4 regions of the Kitasatospora sp. NPDC096204 genome follow, and region 2 is predicted to be linked to each of the others. Evidence: riboswitches for the same ligand, from Rfam matches in the RefSeq annotation. Region 2 holds a riboswitch; each other region holds the start of a gene.
The links. A riboswitch is a leader RNA that binds a small molecule or an ion and turns the genes downstream of it on or off. The one in region 2 is predicted to bind cobalamin.
Positions count from the first base shown of each region.

Region 1: it holds a riboswitch for cobalamin, as region 2 does, so the genes downstream of both, ACIQ87_RS27550 ((2Fe-2S) ferredoxin domain-containing protein) here and ACIQ87_RS04550 (ribonucleoside-diphosphate reductase subunit alpha) in region 2, are expected to answer to the same signal.
Region 3: it holds a riboswitch for cobalamin, as region 2 does, so the genes downstream of both, ACIQ87_RS13655 (cobalamin biosynthesis protein) here and ACIQ87_RS04550 (ribonucleoside-diphosphate reductase subunit alpha) in region 2, are expected to answer to the same signal.
Region 4: it holds a riboswitch for cobalamin, as region 2 does, so the genes downstream of both, ACIQ87_RS16295 (HoxN/HupN/NixA family nickel/cobalt transporter) here and ACIQ87_RS04550 (ribonucleoside-diphosphate reductase subunit alpha) in region 2, are expected to answer to the same signal.

Region 1 is NZ_JBIWFT010000028.1:110,644-118,420, forward strand. Features, by position in the region: gene ACIQ87_RS27535 (hypothetical protein) at 1-943, shown strand, start outside; gene ACIQ87_RS27540 (hypothetical protein) at 940-1,617, shown strand; gene ACIQ87_RS27545 (hypothetical protein) at 1,614-1,811, shown strand; gene ACIQ87_RS27550 ((2Fe-2S) ferredoxin domain-containing protein) at 1,968-2,459, opposite strand; cobalamin riboswitch at 2,447-2,652, opposite strand; gene ACIQ87_RS27555 (hypothetical protein) at 2,890-3,537, shown strand; gene ACIQ87_RS27560 (phospholipase) at 3,685-5,346, shown strand; gene ACIQ87_RS27565 (helix-turn-helix domain-containing protein) at 5,413-6,408, opposite strand; gene ACIQ87_RS27570 (hypothetical protein) at 6,571-6,924, shown strand; gene ACIQ87_RS27575 (hypothetical protein) at 7,079-7,237, shown strand; gene ACIQ87_RS27580 (FG-GAP-like repeat-containing protein) at 7,435-7,777, shown strand, end outside.
Region 2 is NZ_JBIWFT010000003.1:253,526-261,302, reverse strand. Features, by position in the region: gene ACIQ87_RS04570 (tetratricopeptide repeat protein) at 1-295, shown strand, start outside; gene def (peptide deformylase) at 339-980, shown strand; gene ACIQ87_RS04560 (ferritin-like protein) at 1,064-2,122, opposite strand; gene ACIQ87_RS04555 (ribonucleotide-diphosphate reductase subunit beta) at 2,392-3,387, opposite strand; gene ACIQ87_RS04550 (ribonucleoside-diphosphate reductase subunit alpha) at 3,408-5,813, opposite strand; cobalamin riboswitch at 6,005-6,160, opposite strand; gene ACIQ87_RS04545 (glycosyltransferase family 39 protein) at 6,210-7,777, opposite strand, start outside.
Region 3 is NZ_JBIWFT010000010.1:155,946-163,722, reverse strand. Features, by position in the region: gene ACIQ87_RS13660 (alpha/beta hydrolase) at 1-1,029, opposite strand, end outside; cobalamin riboswitch at 1,397-1,530, shown strand; gene ACIQ87_RS13655 (cobalamin biosynthesis protein) at 1,638-2,645, shown strand; gene ACIQ87_RS13650 (cobyric acid synthase) at 2,642-4,156, shown strand; gene ACIQ87_RS13645 (putative cobaltochelatase) at 4,153-6,312, shown strand; gene cobO (cob(I)yrinic acid a,c-diamide adenosyltransferase) at 6,319-6,924, shown strand; gene ACIQ87_RS13635 (cobyrinate a,c-diamide synthase) at 6,929-7,777, shown strand, end outside.
Region 4 is NZ_JBIWFT010000013.1:26,908-34,684, forward strand. Features, by position in the region: gene ACIQ87_RS16280 (AAA family ATPase) at 1-1,204, shown strand, start outside; gene ACIQ87_RS16285 (hypothetical protein) at 1,841-2,887, opposite strand; gene ACIQ87_RS16290 (ArsR/SmtB family transcription factor) at 2,938-3,321, opposite strand; cobalamin riboswitch at 3,403-3,617, shown strand; gene ACIQ87_RS16295 (HoxN/HupN/NixA family nickel/cobalt transporter) at 3,646-4,761, shown strand; gene rpmG (50S ribosomal protein L33) at 4,841-5,005, opposite strand; gene ACIQ87_RS16305 (M24 family metallopeptidase) at 5,270-6,376, shown strand; gene efp (elongation factor P) at 6,454-7,017, shown strand; gene nusB (transcription antitermination factor NusB) at 7,022-7,459, shown strand; gene ACIQ87_RS16320 (thioesterase family protein) at 7,599-7,777, shown strand, end outside.

The DNA.
Region 1 (7,777 bases), on a different contig from region 2:
CGGGCGCGACGTGGTGTTCTTCGACCGGCCGGCCTACGGGCGGGCGGTGCTCGAGTACGTCTGGGACAACTACGAGGACATGCGTACGCCGCTGCTTGGCTGGCTCGCGAAACTCGCCGACCGGCCTGACCCGACGGACCCGACGGTTCGGATGCTCGCGTCGTTGGCCTTGCGCCATGGGACGAGGGAACACCTTAACAAGTTGGCCGAGTTGACCGAGCCGGACCTGCAGGGTGCCGTCCTCCGGGCCGTGGTACACGACGAGCACATCGGACGCATCGTCTGGGCCACGCTCTACCAGTGGGCCGACACGAACGGCAACGCGCCCACCGTGGTCGCTACCTGCCGCCTCGTCCTGGCCGACCCCGACGTCAGCTCCGCCGTTGCGAAGATGGCCGTGGTTCGGCTGCGGCGGGTGGCCCACACGACCACCGACCCGGCCGTCCGGCAGAGCGTGCTCGCGGCTTTCGAGGAGCTCGTCCACCGACCTGCCGGCCGGGACCGGATGGTCACCGAGGTTCGGACCTGGCAGCAGGCGAAGAGCTCGTCCCGGAGCGGGAGCCTGGCCTTCCTCGCCCTGATGTCGCTGGACACCCCGGGACTGCCGTGGCTGCTGTCCGCCGACCTGCCGGAGATCGATGTCCAGCGGGCCCTGACGGAGCTGCTCAGCAGCCCGGAGACGGCGGGCGAGACCATCCCGAGGATCACCGGCTGGATCCGCTCCTGCGGAGACGACGCCGACTCCGACAGCTACGTGCACCTCCGTGACCAGTTGCTCGTGCCGCTCCGCGGGCACCGCATGTTCCAGGCCGGGATGAACCTGATGCAGGCGCTCACGGGCTCCGTCACGGCGCAGGGCGTCAACATCGCCGAGGACTTCTACCAGCACCTGGTCGGCGCCCCGTTCCACAAGCTCTTCGGACCCGAGGGCACCGTTCGATGAGGTGGCCGTGGCAGCGGGCCGCGCGCACCATCGGTTGCCCGCGGCCGTGCCGACTTCCCAGCCTCGAAGCGGGCGTACCCTTCGAGGCGACCTTCACCCTGACCTGGCGACCCGCCTTGCGGCACCGGATCAATCTGGCGGAGCAGGTCCGCAGCGACCTCCGTGCCGCCGCCGCGGAAGTGACCGCCGGGTTGCAGCCGGACGACCCGCTCGGGGCCGAGGACACCCTCAACGCCGTCCTCGGCACGCTCGACAGACGGCGCAACCCCCACTACCGGTTGCTGTCCGCGAAGTTCACCCTCCGCTTGTCGCCCACCGTGCGGGAGACCCTGGCCGTCCGGCGGGCCGACACCGAACGGATCAGGCGGCTGGAGTTCCTCAAGACAGCCCTCTACGACCACCCGGACCTCGTGGTGATCGACCGCATCGAGGGGACCTCCGCGCTCCCGGACGAGGACCGGGTGGCCGACCTGCAACGGCTCTCACGCGCGATCAGGTCCTGCAACGCCTGGTGGCACCCGCTCCTCGAACAGTGGGAGGCGGTCGGCGCCGGATTCCAGGATCCGGAGACCCGGCACGAGGCCATGAAGGTCCTGCTCCGGCACTCCATCTCGGACTTGACGGCGGCCACCGCGCCGCAGGACCGGGCCGCCCCGGACGGACGGGCCGGATGAGGGCGTCCCTGTGGCGGGTCCTGCTCGCCCCGCGTACGACCCTGCGGGCGCTCCGCCTTCAGCGGCTCAGCCGGTCCCCGTTCGACTTCGACAGTGCCTGGCAGCAGGCCCGGATGCGTTGTGCTCCCGACGAGGTCGAGTACCTTCTCCAGCGCTGTGTCCAGGAGGCGAAGGCCCGCCGCCCCGACCCGTAGCACCCGGTTCGTCTGCCCCGGGAGAAGCGCGACGGCCGCGTCGGCCGGACACCGTCGGCAAGTGGCCGACTGGTCGTGTCCCGTTGTCGTGAGGCAACGGGACGGCCGGTGGGCCCGGGACGGGGTTCACCCCGCTCCCGTGCCGGTGGGTCGCGATCAGTCGTCGTGGTGGCCTGTCCGTTCTCTCCTGTGGCGGGGGAGTCGGTGGGACTCGACCGGTCGTCCGCCGGCGAGGTGCTCGGTGACGATGCGGTCGGCGACAGCCGGGTCGATCCTCCCGTACCAGATGTCGTCCGGCTGCACGCTGGCGACGGGCGCCTTGCAGGGGAACTGGCACCCCGTCTGGGTGACGAGCACGTCGTCGTCGCCGAGGCCTTGTTCGGTCAGTTTCCGTACCAGGGCGCGTAGTCCCTCCTCCGCGCCCTTGGCCGTGCAACGCGGGCCGCGGCACACCATGACCTGGTGCCGGTGGCCGGGCACCTCCTCCCAGGCCTCCGACGTGAGGCCGGGCTCCTGGCCGGTGACGGCCTTCGTCACCGCGGCCACCGCGGCGACCGCGTCCGGTGAGTCGGCGAGGCGGTATGGATCGAAACGGGTACGGCAGACCGCTGGGCAGATGTTCTCCAAAACCCTCGTGGCACATGTCACGCCGTGGCCGGTCTCCTGGCTTCCGCATCGACGCGCCGCGGCCGACCTTCCCAAGCGGCTCTCCCAGCCCGCTCAGTGGCCCTGACCGGGGGGAAAGCCGGTCAGCGAGGGCCGCGGTACTCCGCGGCAACAGTGGCGAGGGCCGCACCGGAATTCGACCGGTTTCCCGTACACCACGGCGCTGGCAAGATATCAGGGCTCGCGATCCTGCCGGCGAGCGGCCGGGCGGCGGGCGGTGGGCGGTGAGCGGCCGGGACCGCAGGGGCGGACGGGGGAGCCGCGGCAACCTGCGGATGCCCACCGACGCCGCGCGGGCGGGGCCGCACCGCGGCGGCGGTGGGTCATCTCGGTTCGACTCGGGAGGTCATCCCGGTTCGCAGGCCCCGGGAGGCGCGGTCGGGTGTCAGGGGGCCCTCCTACACTCCGGCCCATGGGACTTTCGATATCGGTGGGACTCCTCTACGACCAGGCGCGCAATGACGCGGAGGGGCTCGACTACCACCGCTCCGCCTTCGCCCGCCTCAGCCGGGCGCTCATGGCGGAGGGAATCAGCTGGCACGAGCCGGAGATGACCGATCCACCTCGTACGCCTACCTTCTCCGCCGGCTTCCCCTACGGGTACCTGACCCAGCTGCGCCGCATCCTGGTGCTCACGGACTTCGGCGAGCCCGTCACATCGGCTCTGGAGGTCAGCGAGCGCCAGTACGAGCGCGACTGCGAGAAGGTCCGGGACGAGATGACGAGGTTCGACTCTCATCTGCTCTGCCACTCCGACAGTTCCGGCTACTACGTGCCGGTCGACTTCGATGATCCGCTCTTCCTCCCTGACGAGGCGAACGTCGACGGCGCCGGCATCGTCGGCTCCAGCCAGCGCCTGCTGGCCGAACTCGCGGGTATGGCGTCGTCGATCGGCATCGAGCTCGACGGCAAGGGTGTTCCCTTCGACGCCGGGGCGGTCGGGCCGGCTGTGGACCTCGCGACGGACGGACCGTTCGAGACGGAGCGTTTCGCCTGGCGGCAGCTCCATCGGGCGTGCCTGGCGAGCATCGAGGGCGGCCACGCCATCGTGTTCCACTGAGGCCGGGGCTGCCGGGCTTCCGGCAGATGGTACGTCAGGCCGGATGCGCGGCCTTGATGGGACCCTGACAGCACATCAGGTTACTTTGAGGTAATTTAGCGGTGTCGTCCGGGTGAACGTCCCCGGCCCCGCATGAAGGACTCGCACGTGCTCTCTCACCAGTCCCGCCGTTCCGGCCGCCGTCTGGCCGGTTCCGCGCTGGCCCTCGCCGCCGCCGTCGGCGTGCTGCCCGTTGCCCCCGCGTTCGCCGCTCCGGCGCCCGCAGCGGACTCGGCCCAGGCCGACGGCACTCCCCACCTGGACGCCGTGGAGCGGACTCTGCGCCAGGTGTCGCCCGGGCTGGAGGGCGTGGTGTGGCAGCGGACGGCGGGCAACCGGTTGGACGCGCCGGCCGGGGACCCGGGCGGGTGGCTGCTGCAGACGCCGGGGTGCTGGGGGGACGCCTCCTGCACCGAACGGGCCGGGACCAGGCGGGTGCTGGACCGGATGCGGGAGAACATCTCGCGGGCCACCCGCACCGTCGACATATCAACTCTCGCCCCGTTCCCGGACGGTGGGTTCCAGGACGCCATCGTGGACGGCCTCAAGGCGTCGGTGGCCGCCGGGAACACGCCGCACGTGCGGATCCTCGCCGGGGCCGCTCCACTGCTCAACATCACCGCGCTGCCGTCGAAGTACCGGGACGACCTGGTGGCCCGGCTCGGCACGGCCGCCGACCGGGTGACCGTCGAGGTGGCCTCGATGACCACCGCGAAGACCGCGTTCTCCTGGAACCACTCCAAGTTGCTGGTCGTCGACGGGCAGAGCGTCATCACCGGCGGCATCAACAACTGGAAGGGCGACTACCTGGACACCGCCCACCCGGTGACGGACGTCGACCTCGCGCTGAACGGTCCGGCCGCCGCCTCCGCCGGCGCCTACCTGGACACCCTGTGGGACTGGACCTGCCGCAACAGCGGTGTCTTCTCGGCCGCCTGGTTCGCCTCCTCGAAGGGCGCCGGATGCACCCCCGACCTGGAGAAGCGGCTCAACCCGCCGGCCGCGCGGGTGCCCGCCGCCGGGACCGTGCCGGTGATCGCGGTCGGCGGCCTGGGCGTCGGGATCCGCGACACCGACCCCGCCTCCGACTACCGTCCGGAGCCGGTGGCCGGCGCCGACGACGTCACGTGCGGCCCGATCGGCCTGCACGACCGCACCAACGACGACCGCGCCTACGAGACGGTCAACCCGGAGGAGAACGCGCTGCGCGCGCTGGTCGCCAGCGCCACCAGCCGGATCGACATCTCCCAGCAGGACGTGACCGGCACCTGCCCGCCGATGCCCCGCTACGACGCCCGGCTCTTCGACCTGCTCGCGGGCAAGCTCGCCGACGGGGTGAAGGTCCGGATCGTGGTCAGCGACCCGGGCAACCGGGGCGCGGTCGGCAGCGGCGGCTACTCGCAGATCAAGTCCCTGAACGAGATCAGCGACACCCTCGCGGCCCGGCTCACCGCCCGCCTCGGCGACCCGGCCCAGGCCCGGACCGCGATGTGCCGCAACCTCCAACTCGCCCCGTTCCGCGCGGCGTCCACCCCCACCTGGGCCGACGGGCACCCGTACGCGCTGCACCACAAGCTGGTCTCGGTCGACGGTTCGGCGTTCTTCATCGGCTCGAAGAACCTCTACCCGGCCTGGCTGCAGGACTTCGGCTACGTCGTGGAGAACCGCACCGCCGCCGCCCAACTGGACACCCAGCTGCTCGCCCCGCAGTGGCAGTACTCGCAGGCCGCCGCGACCTTCGACTACAGCAGCGGCCGCTGCCAGGGCTGACGCCGTGAGAACGACGTGAGAACGACGTGAGAACGCCGCGGGCCGTCGGCGGATCACTCCCGCCGGTCAGGCACCGGCCGGGAGCCAGCCGCGCTGGACGGCGCGCACCCCGGCCTCGAAACGGCTGCGGGCGCCGAGCCGCTCCATCAGCTCGGTGGCGATCCGCCGCGCCGTCCGCGGCGAGACGCCCAGCCGCTTGGCGATCGCCTCGTCGGTGTGCCCCTCGGAGAGCAGCCGCAGGGCGGCCGACTCCTGGCCGCTCAGGCCCCGGGAGTCGCGCACGGCCTGGCCGCCGAGGGGCTGCGCGGCGTCCCAGACGTTCTCGAACAGCGCGCAGAGGGCCGTCAGCGTGCCGTGGCCGGTCAGCACCACGGCCGCCGCCGCCGTGTCGTCGCCGTTCACCGGGATGACGGCGGCGGCACGGTCGACCACGATCATCCGCGTCGGCAGCGACGGCACGACCCGCACCTGCCCGCCCCGCGCGGCGAGCCACCCGGTGTACGCGACGGTCGGCGCGCTGTTGCACACGCTGTCGAGGTAGACGGTACGGATCTTCACGCCGCGACCGAGCAACTCCTCGTCGAGCGGACGGGCCGCCTCGATGCTCTCCGGCGTGTGCCCGCCGTCCGGGGCGAAGGTCATCACCTCCTCCTTCACCTCGCGGGTGAGGGACGCCAGCCGGTCGCGGATCGCGTCCAGGCCGACCAGTTGCTCCACCCCGGAGCGCGCGGCGGCCGGCCGAAGGTCCGAGAAGTCGGCGATGAGCTGCGCCGCCGCGACGCGGGAGGCCTCGATCCGTTGCTGCTGGAGCGCCAGTTCGGCCTGCTGACGGGCCATCAGGACCTCCATGCCGACGTCCGGCGAGACCGCGCGCAGCGCTCCCTCCCGCTCGTGCGAGGGTCGGACCAGGGCGAGCTCGCTGAGCGTGTCCAGCGCCGAACGCACCCGCGCCTCGGGCAGCCCGACCGCTGCGCAGAGTCCCGCCACGCCGTCCTGAGGACGGGCCAGCATGGCCCGGTACACGGCTTCGGAAGTCGCGTCCAACCCCAGAATTGCCAGCATTCCTACCCCCCCGGTAGCAGTACTGCGAACGATGCGCGCATGATCATCGCACGGAGATCGGAAGCTGGACCAGGGGTGTGCGGTGGACCGTTCCGGCCATGGCCCGAACCGTCCCGGTCGACCCCCTGTGCGCCGTACACGCGGCCTGGGAGTCTCGTGGGCATGTACTTGATCCACGTTCACCTGCGTTCGCCGGACCAAGCACCCCTGCCGGACGGTGTCGCCGACCTCGTCCGGTCCGTGGTGACCCCCGTGGACCGGCTGGAGCACGTCGCCGTCCACTCGGACGCCACCCCCCACCCGGTGCTCGGCCTGTACCTCCTCGCCGACGGCCTCGCCGACGCCGAGTCCCGGGCCGCCGCCCTCTGCGGTCGGGCCCTGGCGTCCGCCGCACCACTGCACGGCTGGTCCGTGGCCCGGGTCGGCGCCCCGCTCGTCTCCCCGTTCTACGAACTGGAACTGTCCCGATCCGGCCTCGCTGGACGGAACCGGCAGGGGACGTTTCCGTCCACCTGACATCCCTTCCATCCGCCCCGGGCCTCGACGAAGGTAGTGATCGCCGGCCGGGACCACCGACCGGCAAGGCCACCAGGACGCAGCGTCACCGCGGGACGCACGGTCCGGCCGCCGCTCCTCGCCCCGTCCCTCCTCAGCCGAAGGATCAACCACCATGCTGCGCACCCGTCTCGCCGAGGCCGCCGCGGTCGTCGCCCTCGCCCTCGCCGCCGTCCTGCCCGCCGTCGCCCTGCCCGCCGCCGGGCACGCCACCGCCTCCGTCTCCCACGTCGAGGCCGCCGACGTGCACGACGACAACATGATCTGGCAGTAACCGGCGCCGCCGTGGGCCCACGACCGGCTGCTCCTGCAGGGCAGCCGTCGCCGCCCCGTGCCGCCCCGTGCCGCCCGGTCCCGGTTTCGCGCCGTGCCGCCCCGGCCCCGGTTTCGCCACGTCGCCTGACCCGCGGGCCGTACCTCCACCACCTCCCCACGCCAGTCCCAGCCATGCCCGAAACAGGAGAACCCACCATGCCCAAGCGTTCCCTCCGTACGCTGCTCACCGCCGCCTTCGCCACCGCCGCGGTCACACCCGTCCTCATGCTGACGGGGGCCCAGGTCGCCGCCGCCAGCGTCGGGTCGAACATCGTCGGCATCGCCGAGGCCAACCTGGGCCACGGCGCCTGCGACACCAACAGCGCCGGCGGCAGTGGCTACTACGGCAGCTGCGGTGAGAGCTGGTGCGCCGACTTCGCCCGGTGGGTCTGGGCGCAGAACGGCGTCAACATCTCGGGGCTGACCGCGGGGGCCGGCAGCTTCGCCACGTACGGCTCCGGAATGCACTCGACCCCCCGCGTCGGTGACGCCGCCGTCT
Region 2 (7,777 bases):
CGCGGCCGAGGACTGGACGTCCTCGGTGCGGCTGCTGTGCCGGGCCTGCTCGGAGAGCCGGATGGCCTCCGACGACGGCGTCGCCGCCCACCACGACCCCCACGACGACGGCGACGCCGCCCACCCCGGCCACCTCAGCCACCTCAGCCAGGGCGGCGCGGCCGGGATGTCCTGGCTGGTCGAGCGCGAGTGCGGGATCGCCGCCCCGGCGCACCTGGTGCGCACCCTGCTGGACCGCTGGGTCGCGGCGGCCCCGGGAAGCCGGGCTTACCGGGATCTCGAAGAGGTGTGCTGAGTACCCTGGTGAGGTAACGCGTACACCTACGGAAGCGGAAGACATGGCGGAGCAGGCCGAGCAGCACGAGCACGAGCACGACGTGGAGGGGACGGCGCCCGAGACGCCCGTGAAGGTGATCGGTGAGGAGCCCGACCTCAGCAAGGGCACCGCGCGTCCGATCACCGTCGTCGGCAACCCGGTCCTGCACCGCGAGGTCAAGGACGTCACCGTCTTCGACGGCGAACTGTCCGCGCTGATCGACGACATGTTCCAGTCGATGTACGCCGCCGAGGGCGTCGGCCTCGCCGCCAACCAGATCGGCGTCGACCTCAAGGTCTTCGTCTACGACTGCCCGGACGACGACGGCGTGCGCCACATCGGCCACGTGATCAACCCGGTGCTGGAGGAGTACCCGGCCGACCGCCGCCGCGTCCTGGACGACGGCAACGAGGGCTGCCTCTCCGTCCCCACCGCCTACGCCGAGCTGGCCCGCCCGGACTACGCCGCCGTCACCGGCGTCGACAAGGACGGCAAGGCGATCCGCGTCGAGGGCACCGGCTTCTTCTCCCGCTGCCTGCAGCACGAGACCGACCACCTCTACGGCACCCTCTACATCGACAAGCTGTCGAAGCGGGACCGCAAGGACGCCCTGCGGCAGATGGCCGAGGGCACCCCGAAGTACGCGACGGTGCCGAACGCGTGACGGCGGAGCGGTAGTCGCCGAAGGCCGGCGCGGGGTGGACCACCCCGCGCCGGCCTTCGGCCTTCTTCCCCGGTCCCGGACCGCTACCGGACGAAGAGCCACTCCGGGCCGTAGGTGGAGTTGGGGTCCGCGGGGAGCTTGACGGCGTTGATCTTCCGTGCGGCGTCCGCCAGGTCGCTCATGTTCCCGATCGCGGTGAAGAGCTCGTTCGGGTTGCCGCCCCAGGCGTGTTCGAGGGAGGTCAGCATGGCGCTGTAGGCCGTGTTGAAGTCGAGCAGGGCGGCGGCGGTGGACTGGTCGGGTGCGTTGGCGGGGTCGTTGGCCCAGCCGCCGGCGGGGACCCGGGCGACCGGCGAGGTGTCCGGGAGCGGGACGTCGGGGCCGGTGAAGTCGAACTTCCCCGTCACGGGGTCCTGTACGAGCTTCTTGCCGACCGCGATCTCCTTGAACGCGTAGTAGTGGGCGAGTTCGCCCGGGGCGCCGGGGAACGGGTTGTCCGGGGAGGCCGTGGTGCCCTCGCCCTGGGTCTGGATGATGTCGATCGCCTTCAGGACGTCGTCGATGGTGTTCATCGCGACGATGTCGTTGCCGGCGCCGTGGCTCGACCCGAGCGGGAAGGTCACCTGGTTCTGCCCGGTCAGCAGGTGGGCGAAGTTCGGGAAGACATCGGCGATCCGCTGGTAGAAGGCGCCGATCGTGTTCCCGTCGGCGGCGAAGGCGAGCGGGTTCTCGGGCTTCTCGATGTCCGAGAAGAGGTACGCCGACTCCCGGGTCAGCCCGCCGAGGGAGACGATCAGCCCCGGGTTGACCCCGCCGGGCAGTTCGCCCGGGTACTTGGGGACGGTGGCGGGGTCGGTGAGGACGACGGTGCCGCCGATGCTGGTGAGCATGTTGCAGACCAGGCCGAAGTGCGACATCTCGTCGAAGACGATCTCGCGGATCGTGTGGCGGACGGGCTGGGAGGGGTCCTGGCCGGTGATCGACCAGAGCGCGGTGGCGTAGGGCGGGATGGTGGAGAGCTCCAGCATGATCGCCCGCTGCAGCGCGTCCTTGAGCTCCTGCTCGCCCCAGTCCTCCTCGGCCATGCTCATGAGCTGGACGATCGCGTCGCTCTCGTAGTCCAGGATTCCGGTCGTTGCCACGGTGTTCCCCTTTCGCTCGGCTGTGCGCCGGACCGTAGCCGCCTGCCGGTGGTGCGTGTGCGCGTCGTGCCGGTGCGGGCCCGGGATTCATCCGGACGGGCCGGGGCGGGGAGCCGTCAGGGGGACGTCCTGGAGTGGCCGAGGGGATCATCGGCAGGCGGTGCCGGGGTTGCCCGGAGAGATCGCGGGGAGTCCTCGGCCGACCGAACCGACAGTGGTGCCCCGCACGGGCTGTCGCCGTGCGGGGCACCACTGTCATTCGCTCTTCTTTAGAAGTCGTCGTCGAAGGACACCGAGCCCTCGACGGCCACCTGGTACGCCGACACGCGGCGCTCGAAGAAGTTGGTCAGCTCCTGGACGTTCTGGAGCTCCATGAAACCGAACGGGTTGGTCGACCCGTAGCGGATCGGCAGGCCCAGGCGGGCCAGGCGCTGGTCGGCGACGGCCTCCAGGTACTGGCGCATGGAGGCGGTGTTCATGCCGGGCAGGCCGTCACCGCAGAGGTCCTGGGCGAACTGGAGCTCGGCCTCGACGGCCTCCTCCAGCATCTCGGTGACCTGCTTGGCCATCTCGTCGTCGAAGAGGTCGGGCTCCTCCTCGCGGACGGTGTCCACCACGGAGAACGCGAAGTCCATGTGCATGGACTCGTCGCGGAACACCCAGTTGGTGCCGGTGGCGAGGCCGTGCAGCAGGCCGCGGCTGCGGAACCAGTACACGTAGGCGAACGCGCCGTAGAAGAACAGGCCCTCGACGCACGCCGCGAAGCAGATCAGGTTCAGGAGGAACGCGCGGCGGTCCTCCTTGGTCTGCAGCGAGTCGATGTGGTCGACCGCGTTCATGTACTTGAAGCAGAACTTGGCCTTCTGCGCGATGGAGGGGATGTTCTCCACGGCCGCGAACGCGGCCGCGCGGTCCTCCGGGTCGGGCAGGTAGGTGTCCAGCAGCGTCAGGTAGAACTGCACATGGACGGCCTCTTCGAACAGCTGCCGCGAGAGGTACAGCCGCGCCTCGGGCGAGTTGATGTGCTTGTAGAGGCTCAGCACCACGTTGTTCGCGACGATCGAGTCACCGGTCGCGAAGAAGGCGACCAGGCGGCCGATCATGTGCCGCTCGCCCTCGCTCAGCTTGGCGAGGTCGGCGACGTCGGAGTGCAGGTCCACCTCCTCCACCGTCCAGGTGTTCTTGATGGCGTCCCGGTACCGGTCGTAGAACGACGGGTAGCGCATCGGGCGCAGGGTCAGCTCGAAGCCGGGGTCGAGCAGCATCTTGCGGTCTTCAGGGGTGCTCACTGGCAGGCCTCGCAGGACTCGGGGTTCTCCAGGGAGCAGGCGATGGCGGCTTCCTGCTCCGGGGTGAGGGAGGGAGTGTTCACGGGCACCGGCGCGGCGGCCCGGGCGGTGCCGGACGCGGCCTGGGCGATGCGGGTGGCCGGGCGCGAACGCAGGTAGTAGGTGGTCTTCAGACCGACCTTCCACGCGTAGGCGTACATCGAGCTGAGCTTGCCGATGGTCGGCGCCGCCATGAACAGGTTCAGGGACTGGCTCTGGTCCAGGTACGGCATGCGGGCCGCGGCCAGGTCGATCAGGGCGCGCTGCGGCAGCTCCCAGGCCGTGCGGTACAGCGACCGCACCTCGGCCGGCAGCCAGTTCAGCTCCTGGACGGACCCGTTGGCGTCGCGCAGGGCGTCGCGGGTCTGCTGGTCCCAGACGCCGAGATCCTTGAGCTCGCGCACCAGGTACGGGTTGACCTGGAGGAACTCGCCGGACAGCGTCTCGCGCTTGAACAGGTTGGACACCTGCGGCTCGATGCACTCGTACACGCCGGCGATGGAGGCGATGGTCGCGGTCGGCGCGATGGCCAGCAGCAGCGAGTTGCGCAGGCCGGTCTCGGCGATCCGGGCGCGCAGCGCCGTCCAGCGGTCGGCCCACTGCGGGGCGGCCGTCGGGAAGTGGTCGATGTGCAGCTCGCCGCGGGCGGCGCGGGTCTCGCCGTACGCCTCGTGGCGGCCGAGCTGCTCGGCCAGGTCGGCGGAGCGCTCGTACGCGGTGAGCATGATGCGCTCGGCGATGAGGGTGGAGAGGGTCTTGGCCTCGGCCGAGTCGAAGTCGAGCCGCAGCTTGAAGAAGACGTCCTGGAGGCCCATCACGCCGAGGCCGACCGGCCGCCAGCGGGAGTTGGACGTCCCGGCCTCGGTGGTCGGGTAGAAGTTGATGTCCACCACGCGGTCGAGGAAGGTGACGGCGGTGCGCACGGTGGCGTCCAGCCGGTCCCAGTCCATCGCGCCGATCAGGTCGTCGGCCGAGGCGCCGACGGCGACGTGGGCGCCCAGGTTGACCGAGCCCAGGTTGCAGACGGCGGTCTCGGAGTCGTCCGTGACCTCCAGGATCTCGGTGCACAGGTTGGAGGAGTGCACCGTGCGGCCCGGCAGGGCGGTCTGGTTGGCGGCGCGGTTGGAGGCGTCCTTGAAGGTCATCCAGCCGTTGCCGGTCTGCGCCAGGGTGCGCATCATGCGGGCGTACAGGGTCTGCGCCGGGATGGTGCGGACGGCCTTGCCGGCCTGCTCGGCCTTGCGGTAGGCCTCGTCGAAGTCGGCGCCCCACAGGTCGACCAGCTCCGGCACGTCGGCCGGGGAGAACAGCGACCAGTCCTCGTTGGCGTTGACCCGGCGCATGAACTCGTCCGGGATCCAGTGCGCCAGGTTGAGGTTGTGGGTGCGGCGGGCCTCTTCGCCGGTGTTGTCGCGGAGCTCCAGGAACTCCTCGATGTCGGCGTGCCAGGTCTCCAGGTAGACGCAGGCCGCGCCCTTGCGGCGGCCGCCCTGGTTGACGGCGGCGACCGAGGAGTCGAGGGTGCGCAGGAACGGCACGATGCCGTTGGACTTGCCGTTGGTGCCGCGGATCAGGCTGCCGCGCGAGCGGATGCGCGAGTAGGACAGGCCGATGCCGCCGGCGTGCTTGGAGAGGCGGGCGATCTGCGCGTAGCGGTTGTAGATCGAGTCCAGGTTGTCCAGCGGCGAGTCGAGCAGGTAGCAGCTCGACATCTGCGGGTGCCGGGTGCCGGAGTTGAAGAGCGTCGGCGAGGAGGTCAGGTACTCCAGGCGGCTCATCAGGCCGTACAGCTCGGCCACCTCGCGCACGGACTGCTCGCTGTCGCCGACCGCCAGGCCACAGGCGACGCGGAGCAGGAAGTGCTGCGGGGTCTCGATCACCTTGCGGGTGATCGGGTGGCGCAGCAGGTAGCGGGACTGCACGGTGCGCAGGCCGAAGTACTCGAAGCGGTCGTCGCCGGTGGTGTCGATCAGCGCGTCCAGGGCGGCGGCGTGCTTGGTGACGAAGTCCGCGGTGGTGTCGCCGATCAGGCCCTCGGCGTGGCCGACGGCGATCGAGGCGGAGAAGGACACCGAGCCCTGGCTGTTCGCCTCGTCGACGATCTCCAGGGCGAGCAGGCGGGCGGCCAGCTTCGAGTACTGGGGGTCCTCGGCGATCATCGACGCGGCGGCGTCCACGGCCAGCCCGCGCAGCTCGGCGAAGTCCGAGCCGGCGTGGCGGCCGCGCAGCGCGGCCGCGGCGACATGGCCGGGGTCGACCTCGGTGAGGTCGGTGCTGCGGTCGGTGAGAAGCCGCAGCAGGGCGCCGCCGGGGTCGGAGACCGTCGGGTCGGTGAAGGCGGTACCGGTGCCCTGGGCGGGCAGGGTGGCTGAGGCGGCGGTGGTCAAGGCGCTCTCTCCTGGCGGCGATCGGCGGCGGTGATCGGGGGCCACCGGGCCGATCGGGGCAGGGGAGCACGGCACGAACGCAGATGGCGTCGCGCGACGGTGACTCCCCGGCCCGCCCGCGAGGCCCGGAGGGGTACTGCTCGTGCCGGCGCGGCCTCTGCGGGAGGGCCGTGGCGCACGCTGGCGGCAGGTCATCGGACTCGCGGTACGGCTGCTGGAGCCGCCCGCACACCGCTGCGGGGCAGTCCCGGATTCGCACCGGGTTCCCCTGCATCGACAGCAGAAGCGAGCATACATGTAGTGCCGCCGGACTGTGGTGGCACCATATGTTGTGCCTGTCGTGTCGCGGATGTGCGTGGGACGGGCGGCCGGTCAGTGCTTGAGATAGACCTTGTACGTACTCGAATCACCGGTCGGCGAGGTGAATTGGGCGACCAGCCGGTAGTGCCCGGCGGTGCTCAGGGCCTCGCTCACGGCCCGGTCGGTGGCCCTCGGCGCGGTGCTGTCGAGGACGACCATCGTGAACCAGCCGTCCCGGATCGCGGCCACGCTGCCGTCGTCGCCGTGGTGCTGGACGCCGGCCCCGTCGCGGTACTCCGTGCCGGTGCGCGCGGAGACCCACTGCTCGGGCTTGGAGACGCTGCCGAGGTAGTACTCGGCGAGTCCGTCGACCTCGGTGAGATAGCGGCCCTGGGGCTGCGTGTGGGCCGCCAGGACGGCCAGCAGGCGGCCGGAGTCGGGCCCGTTCTGGTAGCGCAGGGCGGACTGTTCCAGGCCGAGGGCGAGCAGGGCGACCCAGGCCAGGATGCCGAGCTGGGGATGGCGGAAGTGGGCGCCGACCAGCCGGGTCAGGCCGACCCCGGCGAGCGGGGCGGCGAGCAGCATGCCGTAGCCGAGGTGGCGGAACAGCGCGCCGGACGTGCCGGTCCACAGGTGGGCGGCGGGGACCAGCAGCGCGGTGACGGTCAGGGTGGCCCCGAGTAGGGCGCGCAGGCCCCGGGTGGTGGGGACGGCGTCCCTCTCCGGCGCGTCGTGCTCGTTCATCTGTTCGCGGCGCGCGTAGGCGATGGTGCCGGCCACCGCGAGGACGGTGAAGAGGCCCGCCCACTGGAGCGTGGCGACCAGGATCGAGCCGGCCGAGCCGGGGGCGTTGCCGTGCGAGGGTGACCACCCGGCGACCTTGCCGAGGGTGCCGTACGGGAGCAGCAGGACGAGGGTGCCGAGCGCCGCCAGCAGCGCGCGAAGGCCGGCCGGGCCGACCCGGTGGTACGGCCGGGCGCAGGCGAAGGCGAGGGCCATCAGGGCGGGGACGGCGAAGGCCGCGGAGTAGGCCACGGTGCAGGCCAGCGCCGTGGGCGGGGCGGCGAGCAGAGCCAGGGCCGGATGGCGTCTCGCGGTGAACACCGTGGTCCAGGCCGCGAGGGCGACCAGCAGGACGGCGAGGGACTCGGGCGCGGCGTAGAAGCCGACCACGACGGTGGACTGGAGGACGGCGTACACGGCGATCGCGCAGATGGCGACCCGCTCGTTGAACAGCCGCCGGGTCAGCGAGTACAACAGGACGGTGGTGAGCAGCGCGAAGCCGAGGCTGAGCAGCCGGGTGCCCCAGATGCCGTTGGCGTCGGCGGCGGCGCCGGCCAGTGGTGGGTAGAGCCAGGGTGAGCCGTGCACCCGGTCGACCAGGTCGGTGGTGACGGGGGTGCCGTGTAGGAGGTGGGCCAGCTGTTGGCGCCCGGCGACCATGGCGGCGGCCTCGTCGGGGTGCGCGGCGGCCAGCAGGCGCAGCGAGAGCGCGGCCTGGACGGTCAGGACGGCGCCCAGCAGGCCGAGGGCGATCCGGCGGCGGCGGGGGCTGGCGCCCGGGTCCCAGCCGATCGCGGGGACCGGTGGGATGGTGTACGGGGCGAGGTCGACGCCGTCGGGGTTGTCCACCGCCACGG
Region 3 (7,777 bases), on a different contig from region 2:
GGCGCCGGGAAAGGCCTGGAGGCTGACCACGTCGCGGCGGGCGGCGGCCAGCTTCTCGGCGGTGCCGAAGGGGGCGATCCGGTCCTCGGGGCTGTGCAGGAGGAGGGTGGGCACCCGCAGGTCGGCGCCCTCGGCGATGCGGCCGAAGTCGGCGAGGTCGACGCCGGTCCGGCCTTCGGCGGCGAGGGCGCCGAGCTCCGCCGCGACGCCCGGGAAGCCGGAGCGGGCGGCGTCCCGGCGGGCGGACGCCGGGAGGTCGAGCACGGGCGAGTCGAGGACCAGGCCGCGGACGGCGTGCGACCAGGCGGAGTGGGCCGCCGTGTGGAGGACCATGGTCGCGCCGAGGGACCAGCCGTAGAGGATCACCTTGCCGGCGCCGCTGTCGAGCGCCAGCCGTACCGCCGCCTCGACGTCGCGCCACTCGGTCTCGCCGAAGTGGCTGAGCCCGTCCGGGGAGCCGGGGGCACCCCGGTCGCCGCGGTAGGTGACGGCGAGGGCGGGCAGGCCGAGCCGGTCGAGGACGGGGAGCACCGGAAGGGTCTGCCGGCGGTCGGCCCCGGGGCCGTGCACCAGGATCACCCAGGTGCCGCGCTTGCCGTCGAGCTGCCAGGCGGGAAGGGCGCCGAGCTCGCCGTCGACGGCGGTGTCGGCGAAGGCGAGGCCGAGCGCCTCGGTGGGGTCGCCGAGGTGGACCCGTGGGGTGAAGCGGACCTCGGTGCCGGAGGCGAGGGTGCCCCGGTCGGCGCGGACCAGCCGGCGGGTGACCTCCTGCTCGTCGCCGTGCAGGATCTCCTCGACGACCGCGTGCCCGCCGTCCGCCCACTCGACCGCCCAGCGGCCGGGGCGCAGGCTCCCGGGGCCGCGGGTGAAGGTGACCCGGCCGGGGGCGAGGCCGCGGACGACGACCGGAGCGGACTCCTGAACGGTGGTCACCGGACGGACCATCCGCTCGGAGGCCCGACGGCCGATCACCAGCACGGCGGCCCCGACCGCGGCGGCCGCCACGACGGCTGCGGTTCCCCAACGCATTTCGCTCCCCGCTCTCCTGCTCACGGACCGGACGGTGTTCGGGCACCAGTTCACCGGCGCCCCGCCCGCCCGGCCACCGGGCTGGGCCGTCCGGGTCACCCGGGCGGCGGGCCGGCCCTGCCGAGGAGCCGGCGGCCCCGCGCTGCCGAGGTGGCGCCGGAGACGGACGGTGAGGACGGTAAGGACGGCCGGCCCCGGGAGGGCGAAGGCAGCGGACGAGGGCAGCGGCAGACCCCGTCCTCGGCCCGCCGCGCCGACCGGCCCCACGGGGCGTCAGCGGCGTCCGCGTGTGACCAACCCCTCCGTGACCTCGGTTGACTCCCGGTTCGGGCCCGTGATGGGATCCTGGGGCCAAACGGAGGCATGGAGAGGAAGCCGGTGGAAGTCCGGCGCGGTCCCGCCACTGTCACCGGGGAGCACGCTCGGAACATCGCCACGGCGGGCCGTCGACGGCCGCTGGAAGGCTCCGAGGGTGCGTTCGACCCGGAAGCCAGGAGACTCTCGCCGCCGTCACGTCGATCCAGGGCGCGGACCCTGAGTGAGGACACGCACGCGATGCAGGCTGCCCCGCCCTGCCCGACCCCGAGCTGCCCTCCGCCGTGCGACCGATGACCCCGCCCGCGTCTTCCCCTTCCGCGCGCCCGCTGACCCGCGCCGCCGCGTTCGCGCTCGGCGCCGTCGCGGGCTACGCCGCCGACGCCCGCTTCGCCGACCCCCGCCGGGGCCACCCGGTGGCCGTCTTCGGCAGCGCCGCGACCCGGCTGGAGCGGCGGCTGTGGCGCGACGACCGCGCCGCCGGGGCCGGGTACACGGCGCTGTGCGTGGGCGCGGTCGCGGCGGGCGCGCTCGCCCTGGACCGTACGGTGGGCCGGCGCCCGCTGGGCCGGGCGGCGCTGGCGGCGGCCGCGACCTGGACGGTGCTCGGCGGCACCTCGCTGACCCGGGAGGCGCGCACCATCGGCCGTTCGCTGGCGGCGGGCGACCTCACGGCCGCCCGGGAACGGCTGCCGCACCTGTGCGGGCGGGATCCGAGCGCGCTGGACGGGGAGCAGATCGCCCGGGCGGTGGTCGAGTCGGTGGCGGAGAACACCGCCGACGCCGTGGTCAACGCGCTGACCTGGGGCGCCCTGGCCGGCACGCCCGGCCTGCTCGCCTTCCGCGCCGTGAACACCCTGGACGCCATGGTGGGCCACCGCTCGCCGCGCTACGCCCGGTTCGGCTGGGCCTCGGCCCGGCTGGACGACCTGGCGGGCTGGCCCGGCGCCCGGCTGACGGCGCTGCTGACGGTGGCCGCCGCGCCCGAGCCCCGGACGGCCTGGCGGGTCTGGCGGCGCGACGGCTCCGCGCACCCGAGCCCGAACGCGGGCCAGGCCGAGTCGGCGTTCGCCGGCGCGGTGGGCGTCCGGTTGGGCGGGGCGCTGCGGTACGGCGAGCGTGTGGAGAACCGGCCGGTACTGGGCGCGGAGCTCCGGCCGGTGACGGTGGACGACATCGAGCGGGCCTGCGCGCTCTCCCGGCGGGTGGGCGCGCTGGCGCTGGGTACGACGGTCGCGGGGCACGTCCTGCTGCGGGTGCTGCTGGAGCGGAAGTCGCCGAAGAGAAGGGGACGGGGATGAGCAACGCACTGCTGGTCGCGGGGACGACCTCGGACGCGGGCAAGAGCGTGGTGACGGCCGGGATCTGCCGTTGGCTCGCCCGCCAGGGCGTGCGGGTCGCGCCGTTCAAGGCGCAGAACATGTCACTGAACTCCTTCGTCACCTCCGACGGCGCCGAGATCGGCCGCGCCCAGGCGATGCAGGCGCAGGCCGCCCGGGTGGAGCCGGAGGCGGCGATGAACCCGGTGCTGCTCAAGCCGGGCGCGGACGGCCGCAGCCAGGTGGTGCTGCTCGGCAGACCGGTGGCCGAGGTGGGCGCGCTGGACTATCGCGAGCGCAAGCCCGTCCTGCTGGAGCGCTCCCTGGAGTGCCTGGCCGACCTGCGCCGCCGCTACGACGTGGTGGTCTGCGAGGGCGCGGGCTCGCCCGCCGAGATCAACCTGCGCGACCGTGACATCGCCAACATGGGCCTGGCCACGGCCGCCGCCCTGCCGGTGGTGGTGGTCGGGGACATCGACCGGGGCGGGGTCTTCGCGGCGATGTACGGGACGCTGGCGCTGCTGTCGGCGGAGGACCAGCGGCACGTGGCGGGCTGGTTCGTCAACAAGTTCCGCGGCGACGCGCGGCTGCTGGCGCCCGGGCTGGACATGCTGCGCGAGCTGACCGGCCGTCCGGTGCTGGGCACGCTGCCGATGCTGCCCGGGCTCTGGCTGGACGCCGAGGACTCGCTGGACCTGTCCACGGTGGTGGACCGGGCGGACGGGCCCGGGCCGCTCGGCGCGGACGTGCTGCGGGTGGCCGTGGTGCGCTTCCCCCGGCTGTCCAACTTCACCGACGTGGACGCGCTCGCGCAGGAGCCGGGCGTGCTGGTGCGCTGGGCGACCAGGCCGGAGGAGCTGGCCGACGCCGACCTGGTGGTGCTGCCCGGCACCCGGGCCACCGTCGCGGACCTCGCCTGGCTGCGCGAGCGCGGCCTGGAGCCGGCCCTGCGGGCGCGCGCGGCGGCCGGCCTGCCGGTCCTCGGGGTCTGCGGCGGCTACCAGATGCTGGCGCACTCGATCGTGGACGAGGTCGAGTCGAAGGCGGGCGCCGTCGAGGGCCTCGGGCTGCTGCCGACGCACGTGCGGTTCGGCGCCGAGAAGGTGCTGGCCCGCCCCGTCGGCGAGGCGTACGGGCAGCGGGTCGAGGGCTACGAGATCCACCACGGAGTGGTGACGGTCGAGGGCGGGGACGCCTTCCTGGACGGCTGCCGGGTGGGCGCGGTCTGGGGCACGACCTGGCACGGCGCGCTGGAGAACGACGGATTCCGTCGCGAACTCCTGTGCGAAGTCGCCGAGTTGTCCGGGCGGGCGTTCGTCCCGGCGCCGGACACCTCCTTCGCCGCGGCGCGCGAGGCCCGGCTGGACCGGCTGGGCGACCTGATCGAGGAGCACGCGGACACCGACGCGCTGTGGAAGCTGATCGAGGGCGGGGTGCCGGCGGCCGGATCGCTGCCGTTCCTCCCGCCCGGGGCCCCTGGGAGTGACGCATGACCGACGTCCGCTATCCGTTCACCGCGATCGTCGGCATGGCCGACCTGCGGCTCGGGCTGCTGCTGAACGCGGTCTCCCCGGCCGTGGGCGGCGTGCTGGTGCGCGGCGAGAAGGGCACCGCGAAGTCGACGATGGTGCGCGCGCTGGCCGGCCTGCTGCCGTCCATCGCCACCGTGGACGACTGCCGCTTCGCCTGCGACCCGGCCGCACCCGACCCGCAGTGCCCGGACGGGCCGCACGCCGTCCCGTCCGCGTCCGAACACCCCGCCCAGCTGGTCGAGTTGCCGGTCGGCGTGACCGAGGACCGGATCGTCGGCTCACTGGACCTGGAGCGGGCGCTGGCCGAGGGCGTCAAGGCGTACGAGCCCGGACTGCTCGCCAGGGCGCACCGCGGCGTGCTGTACATCGACGAGGTGAACCTGCTCCAGGACCACGTGGTGGACCTGCTGCTGGACGCCGCCGCGATGGGGCGCTCGTACGTCGAGCGCGAGGGCGTGTCGGTGCGGCACGCGGCCCGGTTCCTGCTGGTCGGCACCATGAACCCGGAGGAGGGCGAGCTGCGGCCGCAGCTGCTCGACCGGTTCGGCCTGACCGTCGAGATCGCCGCCACCCGGGACCCGGTCGAGCGCGCCGAGGTGGTCCGCCGCCGGCTGGCGTACGACGCGGACCCGGCCGGCTTCGCCGCGCGGTTCGCCGGAGAGGAACGGGCGCTCGCCGAACGCATCACCACCGCACGGGAGTTGCTGCCCGCCGTCGAGCTTACCGATGTGGCTCTGCGTCAGATCACCGCCGTGTGCGCCGCGTTCGAGGTGGACGGGCTGCGCGCGGACATCGTGATGGCCCGCACCGCCGTCGCGCTGGCCGCCTGGGACGGGCGCACCGAGGTGCTGGAGGAGGACGTCCGACGGGCCGCCCGGCTGGCGCTGCCGCACCGGCGCCGTCGCAACCCCTTCGACGCGCCGGGACTGGACGAGGAGCAGCTGGACCGCACGCTGGAGGAGCACGCCCAGGACGATCCGGAGCCCGAGGGCGACGGGCCCGGCCCGGACGGCGACGGCGGGCCGGACGGGGGGCCGCAGGACGACGGCCCCGACGGCGGACCCGACGGCGGTGGCCCTGACGGCGGTGGCGCACCCGAGCCGTCCGACGGCGGCTCCGAGGCGCCCGCTCCCGAAGCTCCCGCACCCGAGGCTCCCGCCGCCGAGGGTGCCGACGCGCCCACGCAGCCGCCCATACCGGCCCAACACCCGGCCCCCGCACGGGAGTCGGCGCCGGTCGCGGCCGGGGACCCGTTCCGGACCAGGCTGTTCACCGTCAAGGGCACCGGGCACGGCGCCCAGGGCCGCCGCTCCCCCGCCGAGACCACCGGCGGGCACACCATCCGCGCCCGCCGCCCGCAGGGCGCGCTCGCCCGGCTGCACCTGACCGCGACCCTCCAGGCCGCCGCGCCGCACCAGGCGACGCGCGGGCGCAGCGGGCGGGCGCTGCTGCTGCGCAAGGACGACTTCCGCGAACAGGTGCGCCAGGGACGGGAGTCCAACCTGGTGCTGTTCGTGGTGGACGCCTCCGGCTCGATGGCCGCCCGGCAGCGGATGACCGCCGTCAAGGGCGCGGTGCTGTCGCTGCTGATGGACGCCTACCAGCGCCGCGACAAGATCGGCATGATCACCTTCCGGGGCGCGGACGCCGAGTTGGCGCTGCCGCCCACCTCCTCGGTGGAGGTCGGCGCGGCCCGGCTGGAGTCGCTGCCCACCGGCGGGCGGACCCCGCTGGCCGCCGGCCTGCTGCGGGCGCACGAGGTGCTGCGGGTGGAGCGGCTGCGCGACCCGAACCGGCGCCCGCTGCTGGTCGTGGTGACCGACGGCCGGGCCACCGGCGGGCGGGACGCGCTGGCGCAGTCCCAGCGCGCGGCCGCGCTGTTCGCGGCGCAGGGTACGGCGAGCGTGGTGCTGGACTGCGAGTCCGGCCCGGTCCGCCTGGGCCTGGCCCGCACCCTGGCCGGACTGCTCGGCGGCACCGCCGTCAGCCTGGACGAGCTGCGCCCCGAGGGCGTCGCCTCGCTCGTCCGCGAGAACCGCTCCACGAACCGCTCCACGAACCACTCCGCGAACCGCTCCGCGAACCGCGCGACCACCACGATGCGAAAGGCGGCCTGAGCCGACATGCCCAAGGGTGTCCCCGAGAGCGTCCCCGACGACGGCCTGACGACGCGTCAGCGCCGCACGCAGCCGATCACCGCCGTGCACACCGGCCCGGGCAAGGGCAAGTCCACAGCCGCTTTCGGCATGGCCCTGCGGGCCTGGAACCAGGGCTGGTCGGTCGGGGTGTTCCAGTTCGTGAAGTCCGCCAAGTGGAAGGTCGGCGAGGAGAACGCGCTGCGCGTGCTCGGCGCCTCCGGCGAGGGCGGCACCGTCGACTGGCACAAGATGGGCTCCGGCTGGTCCTGGATCCAGCGCTCCGCCGAGCAGGAGATGTCCAGCGAGGAGGCGGCCAAGGAGGGTTGGGAGCAGGTCAAGCGCGACCTCGCGGCCGAGACCTACCGCTTCTACGTGCTGGACGAGTTCACCTACCCGATGCACTGGGGGTGGATCGACCCGGACGAGGTGGTGTCCGTGCTGGAGAACCGCCCGGGCAGCCAGCACGTCGTCATCACCGGCCGGTACGCGCCCGAGGCGCTGACCGGATTCGCCGACCTGGTCACCGAGATGACCAAGGTCAAGCACCCCATGGACGCCGGCCGCAAGGGCCAGCGCGGCATCGAGTGGTAGACCGTTGAACACCGCCCCCGGCACCGCCCCCCGCCTCGCCCCCCGCACCGTTCCCCGCACCGTTCCCCGCCTCGTGGTCGCCGCGCCCTCCTCGGGCGCCGGCAAGACCACCGTCGCCACCGGCCTGATCGCGGCGCTCGCCGCGCGCGGGCTGGCGGTGTCGCCGCACAAGGTCGGCCCCGACTACATCGACCCGGGCTACCACGCGCTCGCTGCCGGACGCCCCGGCCGCAACCTGGACGCCTTCATGTGCGGGCCGGAGCGGATCGCGCCGCTGTTCCTGCACGGCGCGGCGGGGGCGGACGTCGCGGTGGTCGAGGGGGTCATGGGCCTGTTCGACGGGGCCTCCGGGCGCGGTGAGCTGGCGTCGACGGCACACGTCGCCAAGCTGCTGCGGGCGCCGGTGGTGCTGGTGGTCGACGGCTCCTCGCAGTCCCGCTCGGTGGCCGCGCTGGTGCACGGCTTCGCCTCCTGGGACCCGCAGGTGCGGCTCGCCGGGGTGATCCTCAACCGGGTCGCCTCCGACCGGCACGAGCAACTCCTGCGCGAGGCGCTGGAGGAGGGCTCCGGCGTACCGGTGCTGGGCGCGCTGCGTCGCTCGGCGGCGGTTGCCACGCCGTCCCGCCACCTCGGGCTGATCCCGGCGGTGGAGCGCTCGGCCGAGGCCCTGAAGGCGGTTGCCGACATGGGCGAACTGGTGGCCTCCTCGGTCGACTTGGACGCCCTGCTCGAACTCGCCCGGACGGCACCGGACTTGGACGTCGAGCCGTGGGATCCGTCGGCCGAGGTCGTCCCGGTGGCCGGCCGGCCGCGGATCGCGGTGGCGGGCGGCGCGGCCTTCTCCTTCTCGTAC
Region 4 (7,777 bases), on a different contig from region 2:
GCTGGAGGACGAGGAGAGCGATCTCGGCGCGACCTACGACCTGGTCTACGAGCGGCTGTCGGCGCGGGGCCGGGCGCTCTATCACCTGATCGGCGTACACCCCGGCCCCTTCGTGTCCGCCGAACTGGCGCGCGCGGTCGGCGTCGAGCGGGCCGAGCGGGCGATCGCGGAACTGCGTGACGTCCACCTGTTGGACGAGGTGGTGGACGACGACGAGGGTGAGAACCGCTACCGGGCCCACGACGTGGTGCGGCTGCACGCCTACGGCCGGACCCAGGAGCTGCCCGACCGCGGGGCCCTCCTCGCCGCCGTCGTGGCGTACTACCGGGGCCGGGCGTCGGTCGCCGACCGTGCGATGGCCGCGAAACGGCTCCGCCTCCAGGACCCGAGCGGTGACGAGCTGCCCCGCTTCCCCTCCGACACCGCCGCGCTGGAGTGGCTGTACGCCGAGCGCGCCAACTTCCGCGCGGTGCTGGAGTCGGCGGCCGAGCAGGGGTGGCACGGCGAGGTGTGGCGGCTCTGCGAGTCGCTCTGGCTGCTGTACCACGACCGCAAGCTCTACCAGGACTGGATCGCCACCCACCGGATCGGCATCGAGTCGGCGCAGTGGGACAACCAGCCCGCCGCCGTGGTCCGGATGCGCAACCAGTTGGCCCGCGCCTACTACGAGCGGAAGGAATTCCGGCTCGCCGCCGAGCAGTTGGCGCTCGCCACCGAGCAGGTGCCGCTGGTGGCCGACCGGCAGGTGCTGGGGGTGCTCTACGAGACGGACGGTCTGCTCTGCCTGGCCGACGGCCGTCCCGGCGACGCGGTGGAGCGGTTCACCCTGGCCCTCGCGGAGAACCGGGGTGACGACCACGGCGAGATCGTCCAGGGCTACAACCTGGCGCAGGCGCTGATCGCGGACGGGCGTGCGCAGGAGGCGCTGACCGTGCTGGCCGGGGCCACTGGCCAGGCCGAGCGGACGCGGGACGTCGACATGCTGATGAAGCTGCCGCTGGTCCGGGCCCGGGCCCACCGGGCGCTGGGGCAGCTGGACCTCGCCCTCGCCCAGGCCCAGGACTGTGCCCGGCGGGCCAAGCACCGGAGCCAGTACGCGAAGGAGGCGCAGGCGCACACCCTGCTCGCCTCCCTCGCCGAGGAGCGGGGCGACGAGGAACTGGCCGAGCGCAGCCGTGCGCGGCTGCGGGAGCTGCGGGGCTAGACGCGCCTCAGGGCCCGGTACGGAACGACACCCGGGTGCGGTGCTCGCCGGTGCGGACGGTGAGCCCGTGGTCGGGGAGGGCGGCCGGGGCGCCGCCTTCGGCGAGCCAGCAGGCCACGGCGGAGCCGAGCAGCAGCGGGTCGATCGCCGGGTCGGGGTGGTTCCAGTCCGGTTCGGCGCGGGCCTCCAGCAGCAGGCCGGTGCGCAGCCGGAGCAGGTGGCGGGCCGGGCCGAGGGCGGCCACCGCGACGGCGAGGCCGGGGAGTTCGGCGGCGGTGTCGGCGAGCCAGCGGGCGGCGGGGAGTTCGGCGTGCACCTCGGTGCGGGCGAGGACCTCGGCGGTGTAGCGCAGGGCGTCGCCGGGGTGGTCGTCGGTGAGGGCGTGGAAGCCGCGCGGGGCGTGGTCGTCCGGGTCGAAGGGGTAGCGCCGGAGGCTGACGTCGGTGCCCTCGCTCCGCCCCTCGACGTCGTACGCGGTGGGCCCCTCGGCGGCTGGGTGCGGGACGGGCCTGGGGTAGGGCGGCAGGGCCGGTTCGTCCCGGGGTTCGTCCAGCTCCTTCAGGAAGGAGTAGAGCAGGGGGCGCAGCAGGCGGGCGGACTCGCCGCGGTGGGCGAGCGACCGGTCGGTGATGCCGCTCAGGTCGGCCGGCTCCCGGGCCAGGGCCAGTTCGAGCTGGGCGGTGAGGTCCCCGTCGGGGTCGAGGACGGGTGCGGCCTGGCCGAAGGCGTAGCTGGGGGAGCGCGGGTCGAGTTCGGCGGCGCCGGTGGCGACGAGCAGGGTGCGGTTCGGTGGTCCAGGGCGGCGCCGTAGACGGTGACCGAGCCGTGGTCGCCGATCACGCAGTCGGCGGCGACCAGTGCGGCCTGCCAGCCCTGGTGGGGCGGGATCAGGCGCAGGCCCATCCGGCGGGCGGCGGCGAGCAGCGCCTCGGGGTCGTGCCGGCTCCACACGTTGGGGTGCAGGACGACGGCCACCGTGTACTCGTCGGCGGGCAGTTGGCGGACCAGCCGCTGGGGCAGGTCGGGGTGGCGGCCGAATAACGAGTGCTCGCTCCAGGTGGAGCTGACGACGACGAGCCGTCGGCCGCCGACGGCGCCGAGCGCCGCGCGGTAGCCGTCGCGGGAGCGCCGGCTGCCGAGCATCCGGTCGAAGCACGGGTCGCCGACGACCCGGGCGACGTCCAGCGCCTCGGGGCAGGAGTCCCGCAGCCGGTCCAGCTGCTCGGGGTGGGAGAGGCCGAGGACGTCGACGAACACCCTTCCATGGTGGGTGAGTTCGTTGCGGGACAGGCCGGCGGCGCTGACCGTGTCGCCGGTGGACTCGGTGACCAGGCGGTTGTAGCCGGCGCCGTGCGGGAGGACGACGAGGCGGGCGTCCAGGCGGTGCATGGAGGAGTGGACGGCGCAGGCGACGGCCAGGTCGAAGCGGCGGCGGACGGCGTCCTCCCAGTCCAGCACGGTGAAGCCGGACAGGCCGTGCAGGTACTCGTCCAGGGCGCGGTCGGCGAAGGCGGAGCCGGGGTTGACGGTGAAGTAGCGCTCGATGCCGTCCGGGCTCAGCAGGGTGAGGACGTCCAGGACCCGGGTGGCCGAGGTGAGGGTGCGGGCGACCGCCAGCACGCGTGCCCTGACCGGTCGGGTGTTCCAGCGGTCGGCGGGCCAGGCGTGGGGGTGGGACGGCACACCATGATCGTACTCATCCGGCCGGGCCGCGGCGCGGTTCCGAGCGCCGGTCAGCCCGCCGCCGCGCTGGGCTCGTGGTGCTCGGCGGCGGCGCACTCGTCGAGCAGGGGGCGCATGGCCTCGTCCACGAGCCGGTAGCGCACCACTCGTCCGTCCCGGTCGCCGGTGACCACGCCGGCCGTGCGGAGCAGCCGCAGGGCCTGGGAGACGGCCGGGTCGCGCATGCCGGTGGCGACCGCGAGATCGGTGACGGCGAGCGGCCCGGCCCGGTGGAGGGCGAGCAACAGGGAGAGCCGGCCCGGGTCCGCGAGCAGGGAGAACCGCTCGGACCAGGACCGGACGTGGGTGCGGTCGCCGATCGCGGCGATGGCCTCGCAGACCCGGTGCCCGTCGATGGTGCGGTGGCCCGCGCGGTCCTCCGGTACGAGATGCATGCGGACATTCTCGCAGGCGGGGGCCTGTGATCCTGGACACCTGCGTAGGTGCGCAGCCTTGCATGGGTCGGGGCGGGGCCCTACGGTGTTCCCCGCCGTGGTGCTCGGGAAGACCGGTGACGGACCCTCAGGGGTCCCAGCCCGGAGCGGCCCTCGCCACTGTGATCGGGTCGCTCCTCCGCCTACGGAGGAGCGTCGTCCGTACCCATGAAGCCACTGGGCGCCTCGCGCGCCTGGGAAGGCGGGTACGGGTGTTCCCGTCAGCCAGGAGACCGGCCACGGCATCTCACGAGGTTTTCCACGAGGTGCTGGAGCGTGATCCGCATGACCCTGCCCGAAACCGTTTCCGCCGGGCCCGAACCGGGCCCCTCCGTGCTGCCCGCCTTCAGATGGCGGCGCGAGGACACCGTCCGTACGGCCGGGCTGATGGCGGTGATCGTGGCCATGCACGTGGTGGCCTTCGGCACGCTGATCTTCCTGGTCGCACCCGAGCGGTACGCGGTCGGTACCCAGGTCTTCGGGGTGGGCCTGGGTATCACCGCGTACACCCTCGGCATGCGGCACGCCTTCGACGCCGACCACATCGCGGTGATCGACAACACCACCCGCAAGCTGATGGCGGACGGCAAGCGGCCGGTCTCGGTGGGCTTCTGGTTCGCCCTCGGGCACTCCTCGATGGTGGTGCTGATGGCCGCCCTGGTGGCGGGCGGCGCGCAGCTGGCGAACACGCTGATGGACGACGAGTCGGCCACCCACAAGTGGCTGGGCATGGTCGGCACGACGGCCTCCGGCGCCTTCCTCTACCTGATCGGCGCGCTCAACCTGGCGGCGCTGCTCGGCATCCTCAAGGTGTTCCGCTCGATGCGGGCCGGGCAGTTCGACGAGAAGGAGCTGGAGGCGCACCTCGACTCGCGCGGCTTCATGGCCAGGGTGCTGAACCGGGCGACCCGTTCGATCACCCGGCCGGGGCAGATGTTTCCGGTCGGCATGGTGCTGGGCCTGGGCTTCGACACCGCGACCGAGGTCACCCTGATGGTGATGGCCGGCTCGGGTGCGGCCTCCGGGCTGCCGTGGTACGCGATCGTCTGCCTGCCGCTGCTGTTCGCGGCCGGGATGAGCCTGTTCGACACCCTGGACGGGACGTTCATGAACTTCGCGTACCAGTGGGCCTTCGCCAACCCGGTGCGGAAGGTGTACTACAACCTGACCATCACCGGTCTGTCGATCGCGGTGGCCTTCGTCATCGGCACCATCGAGCTGGTCGGGGTGCTGCACGAGAAGCTCGATCTGACCGACCCGGTCACCGGGTTCATCGCGGACATCTCGCTGGACAACGTCGGCTACGCCATCGCCGGGCTGTTCGTGGTCGTCTGGGCGATCGCGATCGGGTACTGGAAGCTCGCCCGGGTCGAGAAGCGCTGGACGCCACGGAACCCGTGACCGGGCCGGCTGCCGGCCTCCGAGCAGGCGGAACGGCGCCACCCCGAACCCGGGGCGGCGCCGTTCGGCGCGTGCGGGGTCAGCGCTCCTCGCGGAAGTCGACGTGCCGGCCGGCGGCGGGGTCGTACTTGCGCAGGACCATCCGGTCCGGGTCGTTGCGGCGGTTCTTGCGGGTCACGTACGTGAAGCCGGTGCCGGCGGTGGAGCGGAGCTTGATCACCGGGCGCAGTTCGCTGCGGGCCATCGGGTCCTCCTGGGGCCTGGGTGTCCGGCCCCGGGTGTCGGACCGGGACCGGGTGCCGAAATGGAAGTCGTTTTCACTGGAGGAGAACGCGGGCCTGGCCCTGCCCATTCCCGGACGCCGGGGCCCCGGGGCGCCGCCGAAGAGGGCGCGGCGGGTCGGGGAGCGGGGCACGGCGCGGTCGCGCGGGGGCGTGCAAGGGGCACCGGGGGTTCTGTCGGGGGCGCTCGGCGGGCGGTTCGGGCCGGGGGTTCGTAGGCTCGACGCATGGCGGATGCGTACGCGGGGCGGCGGGAGCGGGTGAGGGAGCACTGCGGTGCGGCCGGGGCCGATGCGGCGCTGATCACCCGTGCGGCGAACGTGCGGTACCTGACGGGCTGCGCGCCCTGCGGGGCGAGCCTGCTGCTGACCAGAGAGCGGGCCCTGCTCGCGCTGCCGGACGACCTGCCGCCGGACGACACCGGTGAGCACCTGATCGCTCCGGACGTCACCCGGCTGCCGGTGGCGGCCGGGACGGACACCGCGCTGGCCGCCGCGTCGGCCGCCGCGCGCTCGGGGGTGGCGGGCCTCGCGGTGGAGGAGCACGACCTGACCGTCAGCCGGCACCGGGCGGTCGGCGGCCTGACCGAGGGGGCCCGACTGGTGGACCTCGGCCAGACCGTGGAGCGGCTGCGGGTGGTCAAGGACGAGCACGAGATCGCCGACCTGCGGATCGCCGCCGAGATCGCCGACCAGGCGCTCGGCGAGCTGCTGGAGTCGATCCTGGTCGGCCGCACCGAGCGGCACCTGGCGATGGAGCTGGAGCGCCGGATGATCGACCACGGCGCCGACCGGGCGGCCTTCCCGGTCTCGGTCGGTACCGGCAGCCACTCCGGCCAGGCCGCCCACCAGCCGACCGACCGCCGGGTGGAGGAGGGCGACTTCCTGACCGTGGTGATGGGCGCCCAGTACCGCGGCTACGGCGTCTCCACCGCCCGCACCTTCGTGATCGGCGCCGCTCCCGCGCCCTGGCAGGTGGAGCTGCACCGGCTGGTCTTCCGGGCCCAGCGGGCCGGGCGGGAGGCGCTCGGACCAGGGGTGGAGCAGTGCGTACCCGACCGGGCCGCCCGGCAGGTCCTGGAGGCGGCCGGCCACACCGAGGCCTCCCCGCACCCGGTGGGCCACGGCATCGGGCTGGAGATCCGGGAGGCCCCGCGACTCGGTCCGGCGGACATGGGTAAACTGGACAGCCGCGTACCGGTCACCGTCGGCCCAGGGGTCCACCTCCCGGGCAGGGGCGGGGTCCGGATCGAGGACACGCTCGTCGTGCGCCCCCTCGAAGAGGGCGGGCCCGAGCTGCTCACCATCACCACCAAGGAGCTCCTCGCCCTGTGACCGCGGCCCCCGGGCCGTGGGCGGCAGGACGCACCCCCTTGGTTCCTTGACAGCTATATCCAGGAGTAAGTGCGCCCGTGGCTTCCACGAACGATCTCAAGAACGGCATGGTCCTCAAGCTGGAGGGCGGCAAGCTCTGGTCCGTCGTCGAGTTCCAGCACGTCAAGCCCGGTAAGGGCCCGGCCTTCGTGCGTACCAAGCTCAAGGAGGTCCTGACGGGCAAGGTCGTCGACAAGACCTTCAACGCGGGCACCAAGGTCGAGACCGCCAACGTCGACAAGCGCGGCATGCAGTTCTCGTACAAGGACGGCGAGAACTTCGTGTTCATGGACATGGACACCTACGACCAGCTGACCATCGAGCCGGCCGTCGTCGGCGACGCCGCCAAGTACCTGCTGGAGGGCTTCGAGGCCCTCGTCGCGCAGAACGAGGGCTCGGTCCTGTACATCGAGCTCCCGGCCGCCGTCGAGCTGACCATCGCCGAGACCGAGCCGGGCGTCCAGGGCGACCGCTCCACCGGTGGCACCAAGCCCGCCACCCTGGAGACCGGTGCCCAGATCCAGGTGCCGCTCTTCGTCACCACCGGTGAGAAGATCAAGGTCGACACCCGCGACGGCAGCTACCTCGGCCGGGTGAAGTAAGTCCGTGTCGGCCGCACGCAGCAAGGCCCGCACCAGGGCCTTCCAGATCCTCTTCGAGGCCGACCACCGCGGGGTCGACCCGCAGCAGGTCCTCGCCGACTGGGTGGCCCGCGCCCGCGAGCCCAAGCCCGACGAGGGCACCCCGCAGGTGGGTGAGTACACCATGGAGCTCATCGAGGGGTACGTCCAGCACGCCCGCCGCATCGACGACCTGATCGAGCAGTACGCCGTGGGCTGGACCCTCGACCGGATGCCGATCGTGGACCGCAACGTCCTGCGGCTCGGTGCGTACGAGCTGATCTGGGAGGACGGCGTCCCGGACGCGGTCGTCCTGGACGAGTCCGTCGAGATCGCCAAGGAGTTCTCCACGGACGACTCCCCGGCCTTCGTCAACGGCATGCTCGCCCGCTTCCTGGAGCTGAAGCCGGGCATCCGCCGGTAGCAGGCGCCCCGTGAACGGCCGCCGGACCCGAACAGGTGTCCGGCGGCCGTTCCGCGTTTCACCCGGTCGGCGTAGGCTGTGGACCTACTTGTCAGTAACTTGACGTCCGGAACCACGCGTGAAGGGCAGGTCCCGCCACATGACCACGGCGACCCGCAGCGAGTTCGACCAGGGCATCGCCCTGACCAGGCACCCCGAGGAGGCCGGCCGCTACGAGGCCGAGCTCGGCGCCGGCTGGCAGATCGGCGGCGGGGTGAACGGCGGACTGCTGCTCGCCGTGGCCGGACACGCGCTGTCGCTGGAGCACGAGGCCCACCC